DNA from 4 places in the Herbaspirillum seropedicae genome. Region 1 is predicted to be linked to each of the others. Evidence: predicted binding sites of a transcription regulator. Region 1 holds the regulator's gene; each other region holds the start of a gene.
The links. The regulator sigma-54, encoded in region 1, starts transcription at its own class of promoters, with help from an activator protein. The targets are predictions, from matches to a motif close to TGGCANGNAANCTGCTTT.
Positions count from the first base shown of each region.

Region 1 (4,132 bases):
GCGCCGTCCGCGAGATCTGCGACCTGGTGCTGGCCGCGCAGGGCAACTACGAGGCGGCGCTGGCGCCGTACCTGGCATGAGCGGGCGCAGCGGCGAACGTGCGGCCGACCGCATCCGCATCGGCGTGATCCTGGTGCTGCTCATCGGCGCTGCCCTGGGCAGCCTGTGGGTGCTGCAGTCCATGCGCGCGGCCGGCGACCAGCAGGCCGCGCAACGTCCGCGCGGCAAGCCCGACTATTATCTGGAAAACTTCAGCTACGTGAAAATGGGGCCGAACGGCCTGCCGCGCTACGATATGTCGGGCGTGAAGATGGTGCACTACCCGACCGACGATTCCTTCGAGATCACCAAGCCGGTGGTCCACAACCTGGACCAGGGCAAGCCGCCCATGGAGCTCTATTCCGATACCGCGCGCGTCACCGATGAGCAGACCCAGATCCACATGTACGGCAACGCCAACGCCATCCGCGCGCCCTACAAGGGGCGCGAACAGATGCAGGTGGTCTCGGACTACCTGTTGCTGTTGCCGGATGACGAGATCGTCAAGACCGACAAGCCGGTGGCCATGACCATGGGCACGACCCGCCTCAACGGGGTCGGCATGGTGGCCAACAATGCGACCCAGGTCGTGCAGCTGTTCGGCAATGTGCGCGGCTACTACGAACCGACGCCGAAGAAACGCTGACCATACTGATTCGCGCCCCCCGATATTCCGTCAGAACAATAACGCCAAGACCCGACCAGACAGGATTTTATGAAACGCTCATTGCTACTTCCGTTGCTGATGCTGGCTGCCCTCAGTGGCGTGGCGCGCGCCGAGAAGGCCGACACCACCAAGCCCACCAACATCGAAGCCGACCAGATGGTCTACGATGACGTGCGCCAGGTGAAGACCTTCACCGGCAACGTCGTCATGACCCGCGGCACCCTCATCATCAAGGCCGGCCGCGTGGTGCTCACCACCGACCAGTACGGTTATGAAAACGCCGTGCTCTACGCTGCCCCCGGCTCGCTGGCGACCTTCCGCCAGAAGCGTGACGGCGGCCCCGACCTGTGGATCGAAGGCCAGGCCGAACGCATCGAATACTCGGAACAGACCGAAGTCTCCAAGCTGTTCCAGCGCGCCCATATCCAGCGCATGGATGGCAAGCGCATCACCGACGAAGTCAATGGCGAGTTCATCTCCTACGACAGCCGCGCCGAATTCTATTCGGTCAACAATACTGCCAGCGGCCAGAGCAAGCCGGGCGCGGGCCGCATCACGGCCGTGATCCAGCCTCGCAATCCGCCGCCGGCGCAGCCGGGCCAGCCCGCCCAGCCTGCTACCCCGCAGCCCACCCAGCCCGGAAAGGATCAGTAAGATGGCAGCAAGCTCGCTGGTCGTGCGCGGCCTGAAGAAAAGCTATGGGGCGCGCCAGGTGGTGCGCGACGTTTCCATGGAGGTGCGCAGCGGCGAAGTGGTCGGCCTGCTCGGCCCCAACGGCGCTGGCAAGACGACCTCGTTCTACATGATCGTCGGTCTGGTGCCTTCCGATGGCGGCGAAATCGATCTGGACGGAGAGCCCATCTCGCGCCTGGCCATCCACAAGCGCGCCACGCTGGGCTTGTCCTACCTGCCGCAGGAAGCGTCGGTATTTCGCAAGCTGACCGTGGAAGACAATATCCGCGCCGTGCTGGAACTGCGCCAGGAAGACGGCAAGCCGCTCTCCCGCGACGAGATCGAAGGGCGCCTGAACAACCTGCTGCACGAATTGCAGATCGAGAAGCTGCGCGAGAGCCAGGCCCTGTCGCTGTCGGGCGGTGAACGCCGGCGCGTCGAGATCGCCCGCGCACTGGCCACCGATCCGCGCTTCGTGCTGCTGGACGAGCCCTTTGCCGGGATCGACCCGATTGCCGTGATCGAGATCCAGCGCATCGTGCGCTTCCTCAAGGAACGCGGCATCGGCGTGCTCATCACCGACCACAATGTGCGCGAGACCCTGGGCATCTGCGATCGCGCCTACATCATCAACCAGGGCACCGTGCTGGCCAGCGGCAACCCGGAAGAGATCATCGCCAACGAATCAGTGCGCCGCGTTTATCTGGGCGAGCACTTCCGCATGTAACCCAGGCACAGGCGCAAACGACCAGGACACCGGCATTGCAACCAGCGGGCCACGCCGCTTCCAGAAAGAAAGATGAAACAGTCGCTCCAGTTACGTACCTCGCAGCATCTCGCATTGACGCCGCAATTGCAGCAGTCGATCAGACTGCTGCAACTGTCGACGCTGGAATTGCACCAGGAGCTGGAGCAGATACTGACCGACAATCCCCTGCTGGAACGCCTCGACGACGCGCTCGACAATTCGGTGCGCCTGCTGGCCGATGGCGCCGTCTCGGCGGCCCCCTCGAGCGGCGTGAGCGAGACCACCGGCAGTGAGGCCAGCAGCGAAGCCGCTCCCGCAGCGGCCGATGGCGAATCCAGTTTCGAGTACCAGGACACCGCCCCCGAGGGCGTGAGCGGCGACTCCGACTGGAGCTTCGACGATGTGGCCCGCAGCGGCAAGTCGCCCGATGACGAAGACGCCCGCCCCCAGCTGGAAGCGCACGAAATCACCCTGCGCGAACATCTGCTGGAACAGATCCGCGTGACGGCGCGCACGCAGCGCGACCGCGCCCTGCTGGAACTGCTCACCGATGCGCTGGACGACAGCGGCTATCTGGAAGAGCCGCTGGAAGACATCCTCGCGCGCCTGCCCGAAGAGTTGGGCGTGGACCTGGAAGAACTCTCCATTTCGCTGAAGCTGCTGCAAAGCCTGGACCCGGCGGGCGTGGGTGCGCGCAGCGCTGGCGAATGCCTGGCCCTGCAGATCCGCCGCCTGCCCAAGGTGCCCTTCGTCACGCGCCGGCTGGCGCTGAAGATCGTGGAAGATTACCTGCCGCTGTTTGCGCAGCGCGACTTCAACAAGATCAAGAAGGCGCTCGATTGCGATGACGAAGACCTGCGTGAAGCGCAGGCCGTGATCCGCCAGTGCCGTCCGCACCCCGGCGCGGAATTCGCGCGCGATGCCTCCGACTATGTCGTGCCGGACGTGATTGTCAAACAGACAAAGAACGGCTGGCAGGTCATGCTCAACCATGAGGTCATGCCCAAGCTGCGCGTCAACGCCATGTACGCCAGCGCGCTCAAGCAGGCCAAGGGCGAAGGATCGCTATCCTCGCAGTTGCAGGAAGCCAAGTGGCTCATCAAGAACATGCGGCAACGTTTCGATACAATTTTGCGCGTCGCGCAGGCCATTGTGGAACGTCAAAGAAACTTCTTTTCACATGGGGCAGTCGCCATGCGCCCCCTTGTGCTACGTGAAATTGCTGATACACTGGGTCTACACGAGAGCACTATCTCTCGCGTGACAACTCAGAAATACATGCTCACACCGCATGGCATGTTTGAGTTGAAGTACTTCTTCGGTAGCCACGTCGCAACTGAAACCGGAGGCGAAGCTTCCTCCACCGCGATACGGGCGCTGATCAAACAGTTGATAGGAGCCGAAAACCCGCAGACCCCATTATCCGATAGCAAGATTGCGGATATGCTGGCAGAACAAGGCATGGTGGTCGCGCGACGCACAGTCGCCAAATACCGCGAAGTGTTGAAGATTCCGCCAGTCAATCTCCGCAAGTCCCTCTGAGTTTTTCCTCAGTTTTTCTGCAGTACCGTTGCTGTGTTCCGGCAAGCATCCCGCTGATGCCCATGCCATCCGACACGAAGACCGTGCCCGTGGTACAGCTGCAGCAAGGATGAATTGCACGAACCTCCAGTGACTTCACGATAGGAGTCTTGTATGAATCTGACCATCAGTGGACACCACCTCGAACTGACCCCCGCCATCCGGGAATACGTGCAAAGCAAGCTGGCCCGTATCAAGCGCCATTTCGACAACGTGATCGACGTCAGCGTGATCCTGAGCGTAGATAAACTCACAGAAAAGGAAAAGCGCCAAAAAGCGGAAATCAACGTCCACATCAAGGGGAAGGATCTACATGCGGAAAGCATTGCGCACGACCTCTATGCAGCCATCGATGCCCTGATCGACAAGCTCGATCGCCAGGTCATCAAGCACAAGGACAAGTTGCAGGAACATCACTCCATGGC
Region 1 is NZ_CP011930.1:4,551,631-4,555,762, forward strand. Features, by position in the region: gene ACP92_RS19785 (KdsC family phosphatase) at 1-80, shown strand, start outside; gene lptC (LPS export ABC transporter periplasmic protein LptC) at 77-685, shown strand; gene lptA (lipopolysaccharide transport periplasmic protein LptA) at 755-1,360, shown strand; gene lptB (LPS export ABC transporter ATP-binding protein) at 1,362-2,105, shown strand; gene ACP92_RS19805 (RNA polymerase factor sigma-54) at 2,178-3,668, shown strand; gene hpf (ribosome hibernation-promoting factor, HPF/YfiA family) at 3,822-4,132, shown strand, end outside.

Region 2 (4,132 bases), 2.4 Mb from region 1:
CAAAATGAACAGAACGCGTCGCCGCCGCGGCGACGTGCACGGAGTCCAGAACACGCTATGCAAAGCCCCTTCTTCAATCTCTACAGCCACGGTTTCGCCCGCGTCGCGGTGGCGGTGCCGGACTGCAAGGTGGCCGATCCCGGCTTCAATGCCCAGCGCACCATCGCCCTGGCCGAACAGGCCGCCGCCCGTGGCGCAGTGCTGGTGTCCTTCCCCGAACTGGGCCTGTCGGCCTATAGCTGCGAAGACCTGTTCCAGCAACGCGCCTTGCTCGACGCTTCCCTGCAAGCCCTGCAATCGGTGCTGGAAGCATCCATGCGCATCCCGGCAGCATTGATCGTGGGGCTGCCGCTGAAGGTCGATCACCAGCTCTACAACTGCGCCGTGGTGCTTCATCACGGGCGCATCCTGGGCGTGGTGCCCAAGAGCTACCTGCCCAACTACAGCGAATTCTACGAGGCGCGCCAGTTCAGCAGCGCCGATTGCGCAGTCACGCGCAGCGTGCATCTGCTGGGGCAGGAGGTGGGCTTTGGCAGTCATCTGCTGTTCGAGATCCGCAATATCCCTGACTTCCGTTTCCACATCGAGATCTGCGAAGACGTCTGGGTGCCGATCCCTCCCTCTTCCTTCGCGGCCCTGGCCGGGGCGACCGTGCTGGTGAACCTGTCGGCGTCCAATATCGTGGTGGGCAAGTCGGGCTACCGCCATCAGCTGGTCTCGCAGCAATCGGCGCGCTGCCTGGCGGCCTATCTGTATTCCTCGGCGGGCAATGGCGAATCGACCACCGACCTGGCCTGGGACGGCCAGGCGCTGATCTGCGAGAACGGCGAACTGCTGGCCGAGTCCGAGCGCTTCGCCCAGGGCGGCCATGTGATCTATGCCGATGTCGACCTGGAACGCCTCTCCCGCGAGCGCTTCCACCAGACCACCTTCGGTCAGTCGGTGCGCCGTCATGCCGACGAAGTGCGCCGTTTCGAGGTAGTCGGCTTCGAGGTGCAGATCCCGCAGCAGCAGGCGCTGCCGTTGCAGCGGCGGGTGGCGCGCTTCCCCTATGTACCGGCCAATGCCGAACAGCGCGAACTGCGCTGCCGCGAGGTCTACAGCATCCAGGTGCAGGCGCTGGTGCAGCGCTTGTCCTCGGCGGGGCTGAAGAAGGTGGTCATCGGCGTCTCGGGCGGGCTCGATTCCACCCATGCGCTGCTGGTCTGCGCCAAGGCCATGGACAAGCTGGGCCTGCCCCGCAGCAACATCCTGGCCTATACCATGCCGGGCTTCGCCACCAGCAGCCGCACGCTGGTGCAGGCGCACCAGCTGATGGCGCAGGTCGGTTGCTCGGCGCAGGAAATCGATATCCGTCCCAGCTGCGAACAGATGTTGAAGGACCTCGGCCACCCGTATTCGCGCGGCGAGCCGGTCTATGACATCACCTTCGAGAACGTGCAGGCCGGTGAACGCACCAACCATCTGTTCCGCCTGGCCAACCACCATGGCGCCATCGTCATCGGCACCGGCGACCTCTCCGAGCTGGCGCTGGGCTGGTGTACCTACGGGGTGGGCGACCACATGTCGCACTACAACGTCAACGCCAGCGTGCCCAAGACCCTCATCACCCACATGGTGCGCTGGGTGGCCGAATCGGGTTCGCTGGAACTGAAGCAGCCGGAAGTGCTGATCCACGTCCTGGAAACCGAGATCAGTCCGGAACTGGTGCCAGGCGCCTCCGATGGCGAGCCAGGCCAGCGCACCCAGGACTTCATCGGTCCCTACGAGCTGCAGGACTTCAACCTGTACTACATCCTGCGCTACGGCTTTACCCCCGCCAAGGTCGCCTTCCTGGCGCACAGCGCCTGGCATGACCGCGGGGTCGGGCATTGGCCCGATGGACTGCACGGGGCGCACAACGAATACAGCTTGCCGCAGATCAAGAAGAACCTGGGCATCTTTGTCTATCGCTTCTTCAAGACCAGCCAGTTCAAGCGTTCTTGCGTGCCCAACGCCCCCAAGGTGGGGAGCGGCGGCTCGCTCTCGCCGCGTGGGGATTGGCGCGCGCCCAGCGATGGCGAGGCCACCGTCTGGTTGCAGGATCTGGAAAGGATTCCCGATCTGGAGGGCTGAAATCCACTTTTTACGGTCGCGCTTGCGAAGGAAGGTTGAAAGCTGCGCAAGCCTGATTGACAATGTGCAAGTGGACAGGACGCCACGAGCCTGTCAGTAAAAGAATAACAACGCCTTACCGCTACCCAACAGATCGACAGATCGTTTCTTTACGACATACCAAGAGAGGAATTGCCATGAAACAAGTGACCGCCATCATCAAACCGTTCAAGCTGGACGAGGTGCGTGAATCCCTCGCCGAAGTCGGCGTCACGGGCCTGACGGTCACCGAAGTGAAAGGCTTCGGGCGCCAGAAGGGCCATACCGAACTCTATCGCGGTGCTGAATACGTGGTCGACTTCCTGCCCAAGGTCAAGATCGAAGTCGTGGTGGACGACAAGGTGGTCGAGCAGGCTGTGGACGCCATCATCAAGGCCGCCCGCACCGGCAAGATCGGCGACGGCAAGATCTTCGTGCAGGAAGTGGAGCAGGTGATCCGTATCCGTACCGGCGAAACCGGGCCGGATGCCGTCTGATCCCGACTTTGCGTCATGCATCACCAGAAACCGGCCACCTGGCCGGTTTTTTTACGTCTGCGGCCAGCGGGGAGGGTGTTGCTGACTGTTGCCCGGGCGTGTCACAGGCTGCGCCAGATTGACACAGCGTGACAAGGGCGCTGGCTGCACAGGCGCGTCCACGCTGGGATTCGTGGCTGGCATGCGATTTGCCATCCAGAGGGATGAAGGTCCGCTGCGGCCATGATGGCGGCGGGATTTCAACCATAACCCCAACGGAGACGACATGAACCTGGCAGACATCAGCAAACTCGGCGTACGCGACCCCTTCAAGCAACGTTACGACAATTTCATCGGTGGCAAATTCGTGCCGCCGGTCAAGGGTGAATACTTCGAGAACATCAGCCCGGTGATCGGACGCGCCTTCTGTGAAGTGGCCCGCTCCAGCGCCGAAGACGTGGAGCTGGCGCTGGACGCCGCCCACGCAGCCAAGAAGAGCTGGGGCAAGACCTCCCCCACCGAGCGCGCCAATATGCTGTTGAAGATCGCCGACCGCATGGAAGCCAACCTGGAGCTGCTGGCCACTGCCGAAACCCTGGACAACGGCAAGCCCATCCGCGAGACCATGGCCGCCGACATCCCGCTGGCCATCGACCACTTCCGCTATTTCGCCGCTGCCGTGCGCACCCAGGAAGGCAGCATCTGCCCCATCGACAATGACACCTACGCCTACCACTTCCATGAGCCTCTGGGCGTGGTCGGCCAGATCATCCCCTGGAACTTCCCCATCCTGATGGCGGTGTGGAAACTGGCCCCGGCGCTGGCCGCCGGCAATTGCGTGGTGTTAAAGCCCGCCGAGCAGACCCCGGCCTCCATCATGGTGCTGATCGAACTGATCGCCGACCTGATCCCGCCGGGCGTGGTCAACATCGTGCAGGGCTTTGGCGTGGAAGCCGGCAAGCCGCTGGCCTCCAACAAGCGTATCGCCAAGATCGCCTTCACTGGCGAGACCACCACTGGCCGCCTGATCATGCAATACGCTTCGCAGAACCTGATCCCGGTGACGCTGGAGCTGGGCGGCAAGTCGCCCAATATCTTCTTCGCCGACGTGCTGGACAAGGATGACGACTTCTTCGACAAGGCCCTGGAAGGCTTTGCCATGTTCGCGCTGAACCAGGGCGAGGTCTGCACCTGCCCCTCGCGCGTGCTGGTGCAGGAATCGATCTACGAGCGCTTCATCGAGCGCGCCTTGAAGCGCGTGGCGGCCATCAAGCAGGGCAATCCGCTGGACAAGAGCACCATGATCGGCGCGCAGGCCTCGCAGGAACAGCTGGAAAAGATCCTGTCCTACATCGACATCGGCAAGCAGGAAGGCGCCAAGGTGCTGGCCGGCGGCGGGCGCGAAGAACTGGGCGGCGACCTGGCCTCGGGCTACTACGTCAAGCCGACCGTGTTCCAGGGCAATAACAAGATGCGCATCTTCCAGGAAGAAATCTTTGGCCCGGTGGTCTCGGTGACCACCT
Region 2 is NZ_CP011930.1:2,149,543-2,153,674, forward strand. Features, by position in the region: gene ACP92_RS09415 (NAD(+) synthase) at 58-2,115, shown strand; gene ACP92_RS09420 (P-II family nitrogen regulator) at 2,292-2,630, shown strand; gene adh (aldehyde dehydrogenase) at 2,896-4,132, shown strand, end outside.
Region 2: adh (aldehyde dehydrogenase) is a predicted target of sigma-54. The motif match lies at 2,808-2,825, and genes of this name have one in related genera.

Region 3 (4,132 bases), 1.4 Mb from region 1:
GCCTGGTTCAGTTCGGCCACGCTGGCCACCTCTACCACGCTGGCCGACGCCGTGCTGGCGGGCGTGGCTTGCGCACCGATGATGAGAGCGTCCAGCGTCGCGGCCGACGGGCTGCTGCGCGGGCCCCGGTCGGCGTGCTGCAGCTGCGCCGCAACTTGTGCAGCCAGTGCGGTGATGGCGGGTTGATGGCCTGCAGCGCGGTGTTCCAGGTAGGGGGCGAGCTGGCGTGGCGGGATGTTCAAGCGTTCCAGCAGCGATACGCCTGCGCCCACGGCCAGCAGCATGATCAGCAGCAGGGCCAGCGCGATCCTGGAAGGTCGGAAAAATCGGTTCATGGTGTGGGCGACCTCATTGCCTGGCCTGCGCGCAGGCGATACCAGCCCAGGCCCAGCCATTCGTAGCTGGCGTACCAGCTGCGGCGCAGGCCTTCGGCGCTGGGCAGCAGCGCCGGCCAGCGCCAGCGCGGCAAGCTGAAGAAGGCCGTGGGTGCTGCCGTGGGAACCAGGCCGGCCTGTGCGAAGGCCAGCATGGCGCGCGGCATGTGCATGGCGTCGGTGACCAGCAGCACGCGCTGCACGCCATCGGCGCGCAGCAGGGCGGCGGAACGCAGGGCGTTCTCTTCCGTGTTCTCGGAGCCACCCTCGATCCAGCGCACCGGGGTGCGGAAGTCCTCGCGCAGCGCCTCGGCCATGGCCAGCGCCTTGTTCTGTTCAGGCGTTTCCTCGCGGGCATTGCCGCCGCTGACCAGCACGGGCAGGCCGGTCTGGTGCTGCAGCCGGGCGGCGTAGCGCAGGCGCGCCAGGGCCACGTAATCGGGCTGGTCGCGGCCCTCGTATTCCGGCGCCTGGTCCAGGCTGCCGGCAGCCAGCACGACGATGGCCTGGGCTTGGCGCGCGGCCTCGGCCGACAGCACCGGATAGCCTTGTTCCAGCGGGCGCACCATCAGGTCAGCCACTGCCGGCATGCAGATCAGCGTCAGCAGCGCTACGCCCAGGGCGACCATGACCTGCCCGATATGTCCGATAGGAGCAGGCCGACGCCAAAGCAAAAAACCCGCTGCGATCAATAGCAGCAGGTTCAGGGGCGGCAGCAACAGCGTCCTGGCCAACATCGACATCCACATCGTCAAACTCATGGGCGGCGATCGGCAGGAGGGCTAGGGCGGGTCCTGGAGCAATTCATAGTGGGCAAGTCATCGGTGCAATGGCTGACATGGCTTGATGCAGTGAGCAGGCGCAAGCACGATGCGCTTGCGCCTGTCTTGCATCAGAAGCCCGAGGCTTGCTTGCGCTTGCGCCAGCCCAGCAGCGCCAAGAGGCCCAGGCCCATCAGGGCGATCGAGCCCGGCTCCGGCACGGCGTGGGTGGAGAGGATGGAGGCCGAGAAATAGACGGTGTTGAAGTCGTCGCCGTTGTTGCTGTAGTAGTTCCAGACCCATTGCGGCGACAGCGAACCATAGCCGCTGCGACCGCCCCAGGGGCCCACGCCATTGGCGCCTTCATTGACGGTGGCGTTGCCGGGTGCGCCCACGCCGGTGAGGTTCTGCGTGAGACCGGCGTCACCGGAGAGCAGGGTCTGGGTGCCGTTGGCGAACTTGAAGTTGCCATCCGACAGCGTGAAGGCGCCCAGCAGGCCGCCAGGGCCGCCCTCGTTGGTCGCCACGATGTGCAGGAAGTTGGTCACGCCTGCGGTCAGCGCGCTGCTGAAGCTGTAGGTGGTCGGCCAGTCGTTGCCGCTGCCCACCAGCGTGCCCAGGGTGTTGTTGCTGGTGCTGAGGTAGAGGCGGAAGGTGTTGTCCACGTTCAAGGTGGAGTTCAGCGTGGTCGCATTGGCTTGACCGGTGCTGATGTTGGCGGCCAGAAACAAGGCGGCGAGCAGGAATTTTTTCATGGCAAGACTCCGAGGTCGTTGAACAGGTGAACGATGCATTCGTTGTCGATATAGCAATTCCTGTGCCCACCGATAAAAGAACTTAGATTTCAAGCGCTTGCGTTTTTCGACGAATAAAATTTTAAAGAGACTGTAAATTTTTCCGACACTGGAAAACATTTCCCTGCGTCATCGTTATTTCGCCTTTCGCGGCGGAAACAGGCGGTGCTGCTATCCCGATGTGGCGTCAGGCAACTTTTCCGTGATTCTTGGAGAGCGCGCCAGCAAAGGGATAGAAGCCGATTCATGCTGTCTGGAAACGAAAAAAAATCTTTGGAATAATGTTGCAATTTTGACCAAAAAAGCTCATTCTTCAGCGCTGTGAATGGCTGGCCGGGACGCCACGGATGTTTGACACCTGTCAAAATCCGCTTAAAAAATTCACATGGTATTCACATGACATCCAGGGGTGTCGGAGGGAAAGTGTTGTCGCCAGAGCGGCCCCGGGGGCGGGGCGGACCGTCCGCGTGGACCGTTCGGTTCTGCGCGGCAGCGACGAGTCTGCAAAGGCGGGGGAACCAATGTTTAGAATCTCGAACCACTATGTCTCGAAGATAGTGGCGGTCTTGCTGTTCATTGAGCTGGGCGTGTTGTTCGCCGCAGGTTACCTGGGGGTGAACCTGCGTTTCATGGGCAAGCCGGAATACCTGAGTGATTTTCGCCAGTTCTGGGCGCCGGTGGGGGTGACCGCGCTGTCCATCCTGCTGGGCATGAGCGCGGTGGGGATGTACCAGCGCAATATCGATGAAAACCTGCGCGCCACGCTGCTGCGCCTGATGCCTTCCTTCGGCATCGCGCTGCTGGTGATGATGGTGGTGTTCTACGCCGCGCCGGAACTGTCGCTGGGGCGCGTGCTGCTGGTGATCGTGCTGCTGTTGTCGGCGCTGGGCATCCTGTGCGTGCGCACGATCTTCTTCCGCCTGGTCAATTCGCCCATGCTGGCTTCGCCCATCCTGTTCCTGGGCAGCAGCGAGCTGGTGCGCGACTGCATGGAAACCTCGCACCAGAACCTGCGCAACCACAAGTACAACATCGTCGGCACCATTCCCGTGGCCGGCGAGGACAGCACCCTGGCCATGCTGGTGGAGCCGGCCGGCAGCCTCCTGGAGACCGCCCGCAAATACAAGGCTGAAGAGATCGTGGTGGCGGTGCAGAACCGGCGCGGCGGGGCGCTGCGCATCCAGGAACTGCTGGAGTGCAAGATGAAGGGCGTGCGCGTGACCGATGCCGCCGGCTTCTTCGAACGCGAGGCTTGCCAGATCCGGCTCGACTCGCTGCATCCCAGCTGGCTGGTGTTCGGCAGCGGCTTCGACCAGAGCCTGCTGCGCACCTTCTTCAAGCGCAGCTTCGACCTCATCACCAGTTGCATCATGCTGCCGCTGCTCTCGCCGCTGATGCTGGGTGCGGCCATCTGCATCTGGCTGGAAGACCGTGGCCCCGTCCTGTATCGCCAGGAGCGCGTGGGCAAGAACAACGAGCACTTCATGGTCCTCAAGTTCCGCAGCATGCGGGTGGACGCCGAGAAGGCCGGCACGCCCCAGTGGGCCTCCTCGGGCGACCCGCGCATCACCCGCGTGGGCAATGTGATGCGCAAGTACCGCATCGACGAGCTGCCGCAACTGTTCAACGTCCTGCGCGGCGACATGAGCTTTGTCGGCCCGCGCCCGGAGCGTCCCTATTTCGTCGAGCAGTTCGCCCGCGAGATTACCTTCTACAACGTGCGCCACTGCGTCAAGCCGGGCATCACGGGGTGGGCGCAGGTGCGCTACAAGTACGGCGCTTCCAAGGATGACGCGGTCCAGAAGCTGCAGTACGACCTCTACTACGTCAAGAACAACAGCCTGTTCCTGGATGTCCTGATCCTCATCGACACCCTGAGCGTGGTCATCTTCGGCGCTGGCACCTAGGACCCTGGCCCATGTTCGGTATGTTGATGGAAGTGGCGCTGGTGAGTTACCTGGTGGCGTCGCTGACCTTTGCGCTCTTCGGCGCATTCCTGTTCGTGCGCCATCATGGTCAGCCACGGCGGGTGGTGCTGGGCGCGATCTGCGCGGTCAATGCGCTGTGGGCCTTGCTGCTGGCGCTGCCGCTGTGGGCGCCAGCCAACTGGCCGATGGCGGCTGCCTTGCTGGAAGGCGCGCGCAATCTGGCCTGGGACCTGTTCATCCTGCTGCTCATCGGCGCCTTTGGCCGTGATGGCGGC
Region 3 is NZ_CP011930.1:3,115,044-3,119,175, reverse strand. Features, by position in the region: gene ACP92_RS13680 (chondroitinase-B domain-containing protein) at 1-335, opposite strand, end outside; gene ACP92_RS13675 (YdcF family protein) at 332-1,135, opposite strand; gene ACP92_RS13670 (PEP-CTERM sorting domain-containing protein) at 1,267-1,890, opposite strand; gene ACP92_RS13665 (TIGR03013 family XrtA/PEP-CTERM system glycosyltransferase) at 2,451-3,836, shown strand; gene prsK (XrtA/PEP-CTERM system histidine kinase PrsK) at 3,848-4,132, shown strand, end outside.
Region 3: ACP92_RS13670 (PEP-CTERM sorting domain-containing protein) is a predicted target of sigma-54. The motif match lies at 1,941-1,958, and genes of this name have one in related genera.

Region 4 (4,132 bases), 1.3 Mb from region 1:
CATATCCGGTACCGACCACCTTCATGCCCAGGTCACCATAGGCATCGATCACGTGGCGCGGGCGCAGGCCACCGACGAACAGCATCACGGTCTTGCCTTCCAGGCGCGGGCGGTACTTGGCGATCACGGCATCGGTGAGGGCCTTGTACTTGGCGATGACACGCTCGGCGCCTTCCTTGATCTTGTCGTCGAAGTGGCTGGCAATCTGGCGCAGCGACGCCTCGATCTGGCTGGGGCCGAAGAAGTTGTACTCGACCCAGGGAATGCCGAACTTCTCTTCCATGTGGCGCGAGATGTAGTTCATCGAGCGATAGCAGTGCAGCACGTTGAGCTTGGCCTTGGGGGTGTTTTCCATTTCGGCGAGGGTGCCGTCGCCGGACCACTGGGCGATCACGCGCAGGCCGATTTCTTCCAGCAGGATGCGCGAGGACCAGGCGTCGCCGCCGATGTTGTAGTCGCCGATGATGGCCACGTCATACGGAGTCGCCACAAACTGGTTCTTGTCCGGGTCCATCTTGTCCAGCACCCATTCCTTGATGGCGTCGTTGGCCACGTGGTGGCCCAGCGACTGCGACACGCCACGGAAGCCTTCGCAGCGCACCGGCACGATGGTATGGCCCTCGTATTGCTTGGACTTTTTCTTGGAGACCGCTTCGATGTCGTCACCGATGAGACCGATCGGGCATTCGGATTGCACCGAAATACCCTTGTTGAGCGGGAACAGTTCCTGGATCTCGTCGACGATCTTTTCCAGCTTCTTATCGCCGCCGAAGACGATGTCCTTTTCCTGGAAATCGGACGTGAACTGCATGGTCACGAAACTGTCGATGCCGGTCTTGCCAATGTAATAGTTGCGGCGCGAGCCCCAGGAGTACTGGCCACAGCCGACCGGACCATGGCTGATGTGGATCATGTCCTTGATCGGCCCCCAGACCACGCCCTTGGAACCGGCATAGGCGCAGCCGCGAATGGTCATCACGCCGGGGATCGACTTGATGTTGGATTTGACGTTGCAATCCGACTTGCCCTCTTCCTGGGTGGTCAGGTGCTTGGCGCGACGCTTGGCGGTCTTGTCCGGATAGGCCTTGAGGACCTCATTGATCAATTCCGTATTGCGTGCCGTGGTTTCTTCAACTGTGAGGCTCATGGGCCCTCCGATAAAAATTAGTCGCGGGGGACATACCCGGTCGTATGCCAGTCCGGTAAACAAACCTGCGCTACCCTTTTTCTTGCGGTCCCGGCTGCCTTCGCTTCTGAACACAGAGGCGCGAGCGGCCAGGACCTTGCAGCATCAACAGCAGGCAGACGACGATGCTCAGGCCGCTACTTCAGCCGACTTGCCCACCATCGATTCATCAACGACAGGCATCAGGCCATGCTGCATCAGCAGGTCTTCCAGCTCGTCCATGGTGATCGGGGTGGGGATGGTGCCGTTGCCGGCGTTTTCGTGGATCTTGTTGGCCAGGGTGCGGTATTCGCCAGCCTGCTTGGAATCGGGTGCGTATTCCAGCACCGTCATGCGGCGCAGCTCGGCGTGCTGCACGATGTTGTCGCGCGGCACGAAGTGAATCAGCTTGCTGTTGAGCTTGGCCGCCAGGGCGGTGGCCAGTTCCAGTTCCTTGTCGGTCTTGCGCTCGTTGCAGATCAGGCCGCCCAGGCGCACGCCACCGGAGTTGGCGTACTTCAAAATGCCCTTGGAGATGTTGTTGGCGGCGTACATGGCCATCATCTCGCCGGACATCACGATGTAGATTTCCTGCGCCTTGTTTTCGCGAATCGGCATGGCGAAGCCACCGCACACCACGTCGCCCAGCACGTCGTAGGACACGTAATCGGTGTCATCATAGGCGCCCTCTTCTTCGAGGAAATTGATCGAGGTGATCACACCGCGGCCGGCGCAGCCCACGCCCGGTTCCGGGCCGCCGGATTCGACGCAACGGATGTTCTGGTAGCCGATCTTCATGACGTCTTCCAGCTCCAGATCCTCCACCGACCCGGCATCGGCGGCCAGCGACAGGATGGTGTCCTGGGCCTTGGCGTGCAGGATCAGGCGGGTCGAGTCAGCCTTGGGATCGCAGCCGACGATGAGGATGCGCTGCCCCATCTGGGCCAGCGCGGCCAGGGTATTTTGCGAGGTGGTGGACTTGCCGATGCCGCCTTTGCCATAGAAGGCGATTTGTCTGAGTGAGGCCATTTGATTCTCCTAGAAATAAGCGGTGTAGCTCTGGTGTAAGAAATTAAGGTTTCGTTCAAAGCAGTTTTGTCATCACACTTGCAGCCGTTGGGGCGCCGCTTCGAAACTTTTATTGGTCTTCGTCTCAAGTCACGCATTCGGCAAGTCATCGTCGGTGCACACCTCTCTTTGCAAATGCCGTGCCACCATCAAAAAACGATTCCAAGCCATTGATTTAATTGGTGAAAACAGCATTTCGCGCAGCCTCTCGACCCACTTCTTTCTGGTGTTACAAACCGCACAAACGGCACCTGGTCTGTAGGGAACGATACAAGCCCGCATCCCCGACACAACCGTGTACCCAACCACCCTGTTGCACCCCTCTCGGCCCGCTGGCCCGCAGCCACGGGCCTTGTCACGCCCTGCTGAAGACAAGCAGAGGCGGCTCGCTGATAACGGGAACGATGTTTGCTATCGGGATGAATGGCAGGGCAAAGAAGGCTGCGCCAAGCGGCCCGGTCAGTGATCCACTCACGCAAGGAGCAAACCATGCAAATCGGTGTAGACAGCCAGCGCGCGGTCGACAACAAACGGGTCTTCATCGTCGACTGTGATGAAGTCAGCGGCTTGGCGCTGCAGTTCATGCTCGCCGACGAGTGCGAAGCGCATCTGCTGGCGGATGTGGACAATGCCTTGCGCAAGGGCCGGGATTGGCCGCCCGACCTGCTCTTGCTGGGCCAGGGCAATCTCGTCAAGGAGGGCATGGAGGTGCTGGCCCAATTGCGCCAGCAACATCCGGCCTTGAAGATCGTAGTGGTGTGCGACAGCGCCAATGACCGCCATGTTCGCCAAGCCCTGGCGCAAGGGGCCAACTCCACGCTGCTGCGCCCGCTTACGCTGGAGAGCGTGCGCCGCAAGGTCGATGCCCAACTGGGCCGACGCACGCCCTTGGGCCTGGGCATCGCGGTGACGGTGATGTAAGACCATGTGCGCGACTCGCATCCCCTTGAAGCTGCCGCATCGGGCTACCCCGATGCCGGGCGCATCGAAGTCTGCGCCGCTGGCCAATCCGCATTACCAGCAGATCGGCGGCGAGCCGGTCGTGCGGCAACTGGTCGACCGTTTCTACGCCCTGATGGACCAGTTGCCCCAGGCGGCCGTGGTACGCGCCATGCATCCGGGCGACCTGACCCCGGCCAAGCAGCGCCTGTTCATGTTCCTCTCCGGTTGGCTGGGCGGCCCGCCGCTGTATGCCGAGGCCTTCGGCCATCCGCGCCTGCGTCACGCACACGCGGGCTTTGCCGTCGATGCTGCCGCACGTGATGCCTGGATGGCCTGCATGAACCAGGCACTACAAGAACTGGTACCCGACGAGGTGTTGCGGCAGCAACTGGGTGCCGCATTTTTCAAGACTGCCGATTTTCTGTGCAACCAATAAGGAAACTTCATGAGCACTCTCGCAAATACCCCCCTGGCCGATCTCGACAATGATGGCCGTCTGCTGAGCCCGGTCTTCAAGGGCCCGACCAAACGCAATGGACGCGTCGCCTTCCGTGGCGAAATCGCGCTCAAATACCAGGCCAGCCTGGCCGATGAAAAGCGCCCCCCGGAAATCAAGCTCGACCAGGTGATGACGGTGGCCGACGTGGGCGCCACCACCATTCCTTTCCTGGCCGGCATGGCGCCTTCGCTGGAACATATCAAGCTGCTGTGCGAAGTGCTGGGGGACAAGCTGGCTGCCGATGGCAAATATTTCTTCTTTGCCTGCAACCTGGACATTTCGCTGCGGTTCCAGATTCCTTATGGCGGCGCCACCTTCTACGTGATGCCGCTGGACGAATCGACGGTCTATAACGAGCTGCTGGAATTGTTCCGCATCGAGCGTGGCGATCTCAAGAAACTCGACACCGCCGAAAAGATTCTGGCGGTGGCCGACGGTGCCCTGCGCTTCAAGGGCAA
Region 4 is NZ_CP011930.1:3,245,519-3,249,650, forward strand. Features, by position in the region: gene nifD (nitrogenase molybdenum-iron protein alpha chain) at 1-1,147, opposite strand, end outside; gene nifH (nitrogenase iron protein) at 1,316-2,194, opposite strand; gene ACP92_RS14260 (response regulator) at 2,723-3,154, shown strand; gene ACP92_RS14265 (group II truncated hemoglobin) at 3,207-3,611, shown strand; gene ACP92_RS14270 (hypothetical protein) at 3,621-4,132, shown strand, end outside.
Region 4: nifH (nitrogenase iron protein) is a predicted target of sigma-54. The motif match lies at 2,362-2,379, and genes of this name have one in related genera.